Regions from separate parts of the Paraburkholderia sp. SIMBA_054 genome, predicted to be linked through region 3. Evidence: riboswitches for the same ligand, from Rfam matches in the RefSeq annotation. Region 3 holds a riboswitch; each other region holds the start of a gene.
The links. Region 3 has a riboswitch for cobalamin ahead of SB822_RS47715 (TonB-dependent receptor domain-containing protein). Riboswitches for the same ligand answer to the same signal wherever they lie in the genome.
Positions count from the first base shown of each region.

Region 1: linked by a shared signal. The riboswitch ahead of cobA (uroporphyrinogen-III C-methyltransferase) and the one ahead of SB822_RS47715 (TonB-dependent receptor domain-containing protein) in region 3 are both predicted to bind cobalamin.
Region 2: linked by a shared signal. The riboswitch ahead of cobG (precorrin-3B synthase) and the one ahead of SB822_RS47715 (TonB-dependent receptor domain-containing protein) in region 3 are both predicted to bind cobalamin.
Region 4: linked by a shared signal. The riboswitch ahead of cobW (cobalamin biosynthesis protein CobW) and the one ahead of SB822_RS47715 (TonB-dependent receptor domain-containing protein) in region 3 are both predicted to bind cobalamin.

Region 1 covers NZ_JAWRXV010000053.1:46,192-48,389, reverse strand. The annotation lists gene SB822_RS41555 (hypothetical protein) at 1-288, opposite strand, end outside; cobalamin riboswitch at 580-853, shown strand; gene cobA (uroporphyrinogen-III C-methyltransferase) at 1,000-1,737, shown strand; gene SB822_RS41545 (cobalamin biosynthesis protein) at 1,734-2,153, shown strand; gene cobO (cob(I)yrinic acid a,c-diamide adenosyltransferase) at 2,150-2,198, shown strand, end outside.
Region 2 covers NZ_JAWRXV010000053.1:63,230-65,427, forward strand. The annotation lists gene cobG (precorrin-3B synthase) at 1-1,038, opposite strand, end outside; cobalamin riboswitch at 1,124-1,408, opposite strand; gene cbiE (precorrin-6y C5,15-methyltransferase (decarboxylating) subunit CbiE) at 1,497-2,198, shown strand, end outside.
Region 3 covers NZ_JAWRXV010000076.1:2,484-4,681, reverse strand. The annotation lists gene SB822_RS47715 (TonB-dependent receptor domain-containing protein) at 1-1,344, opposite strand, end outside; cobalamin riboswitch at 1,408-1,672, opposite strand; gene SB822_RS47710 (hypothetical protein) at 1,894-2,198, shown strand, end outside.
Region 4 covers NZ_JAWRXV010000053.1:48,439-50,636, reverse strand. The annotation lists gene cobN (cobaltochelatase subunit CobN) at 1-250, opposite strand, end outside; gene cobW (cobalamin biosynthesis protein CobW) at 260-1,357, opposite strand; cobalamin riboswitch at 1,552-1,821, opposite strand; gene SB822_RS41555 (hypothetical protein) at 1,954-2,198, opposite strand, start outside.

The DNA.
Region 1 (2,198 bases), on a different contig from region 3:
CACGAGCAGTGCATTCTTGTACAGCACATCGACCTTATCGCCTACGCGCAGTTTGTCGAACCCGGCCATCTTTCCATCCACCTGCATCGTGACCTCGATGCCGTCTTCGCCCTTCAGCGTGACCGTGCGAGCACCGGCGTCGATCGCGATGATGCGCGCCTTCAGGTGGATGGGCGGCGCAGCTTCCACGAGCGTATCCGCAGCCTTGGCGAGCGAGTCCGCTGCCTGCACCGAGGTCGCCGCCAGCGCGGCTGCCAGCATGACCGACGCGATCGTTGCCAATTTCATTTTAATGTTCTCCCTAAAGGTTAATCTGCCTGTTCATGGGCAGACGCAGTCGAAAAAAGGCGGCGACCCACACCACCAATCCGAATTGAGGTGAAATTTTGTTAGTTATCCGATATTTAACACCGGAAAAAACTGACGTCTCACTTCCGGCCACTATAAATGACCACCCTTGGGCTTTACCACCAATACTGCTTGAAAACAGTTTTCGAGTTTGTCGAAACACGGCGAGAACCACCATCGGGCAGGCACGCCGGAAAACCCCGCGCCGCCCGCCCTCAGGGGCCGGTGTGCTATCGTATTGGCGCATCTGGTGCCCCGCCGGCTCGACGGCTGGCGGGGTTAAACGGGAAACAGGGAAGCGCCTTCACATTGCGGTCGCAACACGAGCGAACCACGCGAAACATGAAGCCGCCTGGCCTGTGCTGTCCCCGCAACGGTCACGCGGCGAGCGGAATGAAGCATGTTCCGCGCAGTGCGTTCAAGGCCACTGCCTGCAATCCGCAGGTGGGAAGGCGAACGCGATGAGCCGTCAGCCCGGATACCGGCCAGGTGCAAGGGGGCGAGAACCTGATCGCCATTCGCTGGAACCGCGGGAAACGGATACCAGCGCCCACGCGCGGCGCCGGCTCAAGCAGCCGTCGCGCGTCACACGCAACATCGCATGACCTGTCACACACAAGCGCCCGCCCGTGTAGCGGCGCTCTCCTTGCCATGAGCCGCGCCTGGCTGATCGGCGCCGGCCCCGGCGACGTCGAACTGCTGACGCTCAAAGCCGCGCGCACGCTCGCGCTGGCCGACGTCGTGCTGGTCGACGATCTCGTCAATCCCGAGGTCCTGCAATTCGCGCGCGACGACGCGCAGATCGTCCACGTCGGCAAGCGCGGCGGGCAGCAATCCACACCGCAACCCGAAATCGTCGCGATGATGCTCGATCATCTGCGCGCGGGCCGCAGCGTCGCGCGGCTCAAAGGCGGCGACCCGTTCGTGTTCGGCCGCGGCGGCGAAGAGCAACAGGCGTTGCAGGCCGCGGGCATCCATGTCGAAATCATCAGCGGAATCACGGCGGGCATCGCCGCGCCCGCTGCGATCGGCATTCCCGTCACACATCGCGATCACGCGCAGGGCGTGATCTTCGTCACCGGCCACGGCGCGGGCGAGCATGAAGCGGACTGGCGCGCGCTCGCCGCCACGCACATGACGCTCGTCATTTACATGGGCATGCGGCGGCTCAACGAAATCGTCGACGCGCTGCTGCGCGCCGACATGCCGCCCGACACGCCTTGCGCCGCGATCGAATCGGCCACGCGCCCCGAGCAACGCCATGTCCGCGCGACGTTGAGCGAGTTCGTGCAACGCGTCGCGCAAGCGCAGCTCGGTTCGCCGTCGATTGTCGTGATCGGCGGCGTCGCGTCGCTGGCTGCGCCCGTCGATGCCATGCTCAAGCCATGACGGCGCTGATCGCGGGCATCGGTTGCCGGCGCGGCGTATCGGCCGAACAGATCGAAGCCGCCGTGCGCGACGCGCTTGGTGGCGCGCTGCCGTTTTCGGCACTGATCGCGGTTGCCTCGATCGATACGAAAGCCGATGAGCCGGGACTCGTCGTATTCTGCGCACGGCATGCGCTGCCGCTGCGAACCTTCACGCGCGCAGCGATCGCCGCGCTCGATACACCGATCGACACATCGCCGCACGTGCGCGCGCATCTCGGCATCGACGGCGTTTGCGAGCCGTGCGCGCTGCTCGCGGCGCAAGGCGGCGAACTGCTAGTGCGCAAACAGGCGCGAGACGGCGTTACCGTCGCCATCGCGTGCGCTGCCGCACACCCTCATTCCACCGACACAACCAGAATCAAGGAACATCGATGAAGACCGATCCCGAATCGCATGCACGCATGACGCAGCGCCGCCGCG
Region 2 (2,198 bases), on a different contig from region 3:
GCCGAGTGCATCGAGCTTCCGTAACGTTGCGTCTAGGTTCGCTGGGGCAATATCGGTGAGCAGCAGGCTTTGCCATGGCGTCATGCGCAGCGTCGCGCGTTCATTGCCGCGTACGAGTTCTGCGAGGCCGCGCAATGTCGCGCTGTTTATACGGCCCAATGAGGGCTGGGCGCCGACATGCCAACGTTCGCCGTCGTTTTGTCGATGCCCGCCGAGCCTTCGCGATGCATCAGCCGGTTCGCGGCGCCAGCGTTCGATCGACGCGTCGCGCAGCACGTGTACGCCGCTCTCGCGTTCGGCGTGCTTGATGATGCTTTCGATGGAATGCGCGGTGAGCAGATCGCGCATGCGGGTATCGTCCCGCGCGGCGAGGTCGAGGAACGTGTGCACGAGCGCTCGCGTGAACGTTGCAAGATCCGAAGCCGCAACGGCGGCTAACGCGCTCTCATGTTCCGCAGCAACGGGCGGACATCCCGCGAGGCCGAATGCGAACAACACGTCCGAACGCGCGGGATGCGGCATCGCCGAAAACCAGATGTCGTGCGGATGATCGAGCATCATCAGACGTTCGCCGCCATCGAGCATCAGCGAAAATTTCGGCGAGAGCGCGGCGAAACGCGTGTCACTTTGCAGCAGTGTCAGCAGATCGCCAGCGAGCGCGGTTGCGTCGAATAAGGCGTTCGCATCGCGGCCCGTCGCTGGGCTGATCATTACGTTGCGCACGTCATCAGCGAATGCGTGCTCAATGTTCTGCGGGCCGAGGCCCGCGTCGAGCAGCGCCGCAATGAGCGCGTCTTCATGACCGTGCTTGACGCCGCGCAATTGCAGATTCGCGCGATTCGTAATGTCGACGATACCCGACGCGTGTTCGTCGATCGCCCCAGCGATGGCGAACGCCTGCGTTGCGCTCAACTCGCCGCCCGCCAGCTTCACGCGGCAGATGCCGCCGCCGTCGAGCGCGGGCACGATGCGCAACAGCCCCGGACAAGCCGAAGGGCGCAAGGCGGAAGCGTCGGACGAATGGAAAGCGTGGCTCAAGACATCACCGGGTTAACGTCGCGCGACGGCCCGGGCATCTCGAAGGAGAGCGGCTCGGCATCGGTACACCCCGCCCGATGTTGGCTGGCACGAACTGTTGGCCGGCAGGTGTCCTGTGTCGACCAGAGTTGACGCTTTAGCGTCTTACTCTGGTCCCATGCAAAGCTGTCGACCAGAGTTGACGCTTTAGCGTCTTACTCTGGTCCCATGCAAAGCACTCACAGGTCGTCCATGCCGGGCCTTCCCGGGTTTTCCAGTGGCGCGCGTTGGCGTGGACTCGCTGCATACAGTTGCGGGGGCAGTCACGGTCATCGCAGTGATGTGTGTTCCCTCTTAGGCCCCGAAAGGCACCGGCGAACGGGTATTATGCCTTTTTTCGAACAGCACAACGATGCCGCAGCCTTGAAACACGGCCCGCAGCAGCGTTTTCAGTACAGTAAGCAGATGAGGATCGACGCATGTCGGCGTGGCTGACCGTGGTGGGAATGGGCGATGACGGTTTTGCCGGCCTGGGGAAAACGGCGCGGCGCGCGCTGATCGACGCGTCGGTGATCTATGGCGGCGAGCGGCATCTGGCGATGCTGCCCGTGTGCCTGAACGCCACGCGCGAGCCTTGGCCGCATCCGTTCGACATCGCGCCTGTGCTCGCGCGGCGCGACACGCCCGTGTGCGTGCTGGCGAGCGGCGATCCGATGTTCTACGGCGTCGGCGCGACGCTCGCGCGCTACGTTCCCGCCGATGAATTGCGCGTGCTACCGGCTCCCTCGTCGGTGTCGCTTGCGGCGGCGCGTCTTGGCTGGGCGTTGCAGGATGTGGCGACCGTGTCGCTGGTCGGTCGGCCACTTGCCGCGCTGCAGATGCATTTGCACGATGGCGCGCGCGTGTTCGTGTTGAGCGCGGATGGCGCGACGCCTGCCGCCGTCGCCGCATGGCTCGTCGAACGTGGCTTCGGCGCGACGCGCATGAGTGTGATGGAGCATCTGGGCAGCGCGTCCGAACGCCTGATCGACGCTCGCGCGCACGACTGGTCGATCGGTGAGACGGCGTCGCTGAACGTGATCGCGCTCGACTGCCGGTGCGATACGTCGTCCGATGCGCCACGGCTCGCGTTGACACCGGGACTGCCCGACGACGCCTATCGTCACGACGGCCAGTTGACC
Region 3 (2,198 bases):
GTTGAAGTCGTAGCCATAGCCCAGATAGTAACTGTTGGCTCCGCCGAAATCCGAGTACTGGTCGCGCCGCAGGTTCGCCTGGATCTGGCTGTTGCCGAAGCGCCCCGTGTAGCCCGCGAACCCCGAGTTCACGTGACGCGCGGGCGCGCTGTACTGATTCGAGTCGAGTGTCTGGTCGAGATGCTCGTAGCCCAGTTGCAGCTTCTGGTCACGTGCGAACGTGAAGTCGTTCTGCCACGTGTACTGCCGGTTGTCCGAATCGTAGCGGTACAGGTAGTCGCCATTGAGCGACGTATTGCTGCGATCGTTGCCCGTCGCGACAACGAAGCGCGTCGTCCACCAGTCGGTGAGCTTGCCGTTCGCGAAGGCTGAAGCCGTCTGCACCTTGCTGTGCAGATTGTTGAGATCGGTGGGCAGGCCGAAGGGGTTGTCGAAGCTGTCATTGCCGTTCGACTGGAAGTAGCGCAGGCCGATGTCCCACTGGTCGTTCAGCTTGTGGCGCAGCGACGCGCTCACGCTCTCGTTGAAGTAACCGTTCGCGTTCGGATTGACGGGCGCGAGCGCCGGGTCGATCGACGAGAAGCCGTCCGTCTTCGCGCGCGCGAGCGTGACGCTGAAGGTCGTGCGGCCGTCCTTGTCGAGCGCGCCGTCGACGCCCGCCGCCTGGCGCTGCGTGTGATAGCTGCCGTACTCGACGTCAAAGTGAAAACGCGGCGGATGATTGCCGCCGTCCTTCGTGAATACCTGCACCACGCCGCCGATCGCGCCCGAGCCGTACAGCGCCGACACGTTGCCGTTGACCACTTCGACGTGATCGATCTGGTCGAGCGGAATCTGTTCGAGCTGCGCGTTGCCCTGGCTCACCGAATCGATGCGCACGCCGTCGATCAGCACGAGCGACTGTGTCGACGACGCGCCGCGTAGAAACAGACTCGACGTCGAGCCCGGCCCACCGTTGCGCACGATCTGCGCGCCCGGCGCGAACTGCAGCAGTCCCGGCAAATCGCGCGCGCTGTTGTCCGCGATGTCCTGCGGATCGAACAGCGTGGTCTGCGGAATCGCGTCGGCGAGTCGCTGCGCGCGACGGTCGGCCGTGACGACGATGGGTGACAAAGTCGTAGGGATTGTCTTTGACGAAGTATCGGTCGAGCCGTTGTCCGATCGATCCGTGGATGTGGCGGATGGGTTCGCCTCGCCGGCCGTCTGCGCGCTTGCAGCGAGCGGGACTGAAGCGAAGGCAATCACGGCGAGCGCAGCAAGCGGCGCGCATCTGAAGTGTGGACACAGCGGGCGCGGAAACACCTGGCGCAGATACGCCGGGTGGACAAACACGGAGGTGAGCATCGAAAGAGTCCTGTGGGCCTGTGCGCGGCCCGCTCCTCGTGGGCCGATGCCTGTACAAGGAGCGACACGCTCCTTGCCTCCGGCCGGTATCCGGGCTGACGACTGGCCGACCCGCCTTCCCACGCAGCATGCGCAGTGGCGCTTCGCACGGCATCGGCTCTCATGGATGGCTCGACGCGTGCATGGGTCGACCTGCAGGAACTGCGGTCGTTGTACCGTTGCGAGGACAGCGCAGGTTGGCTCGTCCGGGCGGACTTCGCTCCCTGCTTCCCGTTTAACTGCGCGCGGCGCGATACCGCGCGCGGGCACCAAAGTGCCGCAAGTGTAGAAGTGACGCACACACGCGTCAAGAAACGCGAGGTCGTCGCAGGGACGATGACGGTGGACTGTTAAAAAGAGTCCCTTTTTCAAGGGTAAAAATGCGTGAATCGCGACGAGACACCTGGATAATGCCGCGTTAAAGCGCTACTGTTACGTCCTGAAACGAGACAAATGCCCGAGCGTGCGACATTCCGCGCTAGAATGCCATGTCTTTAGAGGACGCAGCACATGCTCACCGAACTCGAAACACTGTCACAGAACATCGGCCGGCTGATCGAGATCAGCCAACGCTATAACGAAGCGCGCCTCGCACTCGAAGAACAGCTCGCACAAGCGCGCGCCGAATGCGAAGCGACCCGCGTAGAACTCGAACAGACTCGCGAAGAACGCGCCGCACTGCAAGCGGAGCGCGATGCGCTGTCCGCGAAGATCGACGACGCCCAAGTACGTCTGAACGCCATCCTCGAGAAGCTGCCGCGCGCTCGCGGTCATGAGCCCGACAATCAACTCGATCTCCTCGCGCCCGAGCAGCA
Region 4 (2,198 bases), on a different contig from region 3:
CGACGACGCGTGCATGCTGCAACACATCGTCGAGATAGAAGTCCACCGAAGCCGGCTGCCGCAGATACGTGACATTCGCCAGGCGCACGCTCGGAAAACCGTCGCCCAGACGCGGCACGACGCTCGCGAGCAGCGACAGCGTCGTGTCGGCGGAACTGAGAATCACGATATCGGCGGGCTTCTGGTCGATACGGATGACGCCCTTCGTATCGTCGACGAAGCCGCCGGGGACGGTGCGCAGCAAATGCATCTTGGTGCCTTAGACCTGTTGTTCCTGAGCGCTCAGCGCTTCGTCGAGCGCGCGTTGCAGCACAGGCTGGTCGAGGTCTTCGCCGATCAGCACGAAGCGGCTCAGCGACGACGCATCGAGTTCGCCCGCCTGCCAGCGCCGGTCGAAATAGCTGTCGAAGCGCCGGCCCACGCCTTGAATCACGAGACGCATCGGCGCACCCTGCAAGGCGGCAAAGCCTTTCACGCGATAGATCGTGTGGCCTTCGACGACCCGCTGCAACGCCGCGATCATAGCCTCGCGCGACGGCGCGCGCGCCGACACGACCACGGAGTCGAACTCGTCGTGATGATGATCGGCATGTTCGGGATCATCCGCGGAGCCGTGATGGTCGTGACGCAGATGAATCGTTTCTTCCGAAGCGGATTCAAGCCCGAGCAGCGCATGCAGATCGAGCTGCCCCATGTGCGCGCGCACCACCTTGACCTGCGGCGGAATCTCTCCGCGAATGACGGCTTCGACGCTCGTCTGCTGCGCTTCGTCGAGCAGATCGGTCTTGTTGAGGATCACGAGATCGGCGGCCGACAACTGGTCTTCGAACAGCTCATGCAGCGGCGATTCGTGGTCGAGATTCGGATCGGCCTTGCGCAGCTGATCGACGGCAATGGGGTCTTCGGCGAACTGACCGCTCGCGACGGCCGGGCCGTCGACCACCGTCACGACGGCATCGACGGTGAAGCTGTTCTTGATCGACGGCCAGTTGAAGGCCTGCACGAGCGGCTTCGGCAGCGCGAGGCCCGACGTTTCGATCAGCACGTGATCGATCTGGCCGCGCCGCTCCACGAGCTGTTCCATCACGGGGAAGAACTCTTCCTGCACGGTGCAGCACAGGCAGCCGTTGGCAAGCTCGTACAACTGTCCTTCCGTCTCGTTGCCGTTTTCATCGCAACCGATGCCGCAGCCCTTGAGAATCTCGCCGTCGATGCCAAGCTCGCCGAACTCGTTGACGATCACCGCGATGCGCAAGCCGCCCGCGTGCTGAAGAATGTGACGCATCAACGTCGTTTTGCCGCTGCCGAGAAAACCCGTGACGATCGTCACCGGAATCTTGCGCATCTGTGTCTGCATGGTGGCTCCGTAGCTCGAAATGCGTTCGAGTGACCTCGAAGTCGCGCGCCGTCCTTACGGCAAGCGATGCAAGGTCATAAGTGATACACGGGGACGAAAACGGCGCCGCATGGGCTTCGCAGCCCGATCGATCCGGGCGCGAAACCGCGCTGCGACGCATGAGGAATCGTGAACGCAGTGCCGCATCCCCGCAGCATGGCGTCGTTTTCTCGGGCCGGTATCCGGGCTGATGAAAGCGCCGCCTCTCCTTCCCGCGCGAGCGTTTTCGCGCAGTGGATTGTCTGCATGGGCCGCTATTGGACGCACATGCAGCGAGGCCGGCTCTGCATCGTCTGCGCGATGCCTTCACCTACCGTTGCGGGGAGCAGCATAGTTTGGCCGGCGCCTGTGCGCACAGCCTGCTATTTCCCGTTTAACTGCGCGCGCAGAGTGCGCGCGCGAGCACCAGAGTGCGTGCGAGTTTAGGCCCGCCGGCAGGTAGCGTCAAGGAGAGACGACGGCATGAGGCGTGCCTCATGCCGTCGCTCATTGCGTGGGGTTCGCGAAAGGGGAAGTCCACCGGCTGCCGCCCTGCGACAGCCGTGGACATGCGCAACTCAGTGCACAGCGCCTTGCGGCGTGACTTCGATAGCCGTCGCCGAGACGAAAACCGCGTGGATCGTATCGCCAACGTGCAGGTCCTTCAGGTCGAAATCCGGCGTTACCCTGATGATCTGCGTCTCGTAGACGCCGCGCAGCGTGAGCAGGCGTTTGGCCGGGTCGATCTTCTGCACGGTGGACAGCGTTTCGACCTGATGCACCGAATCCCGGCCGTCCGGGCCTTTCAGGGTCACCTGAGCAT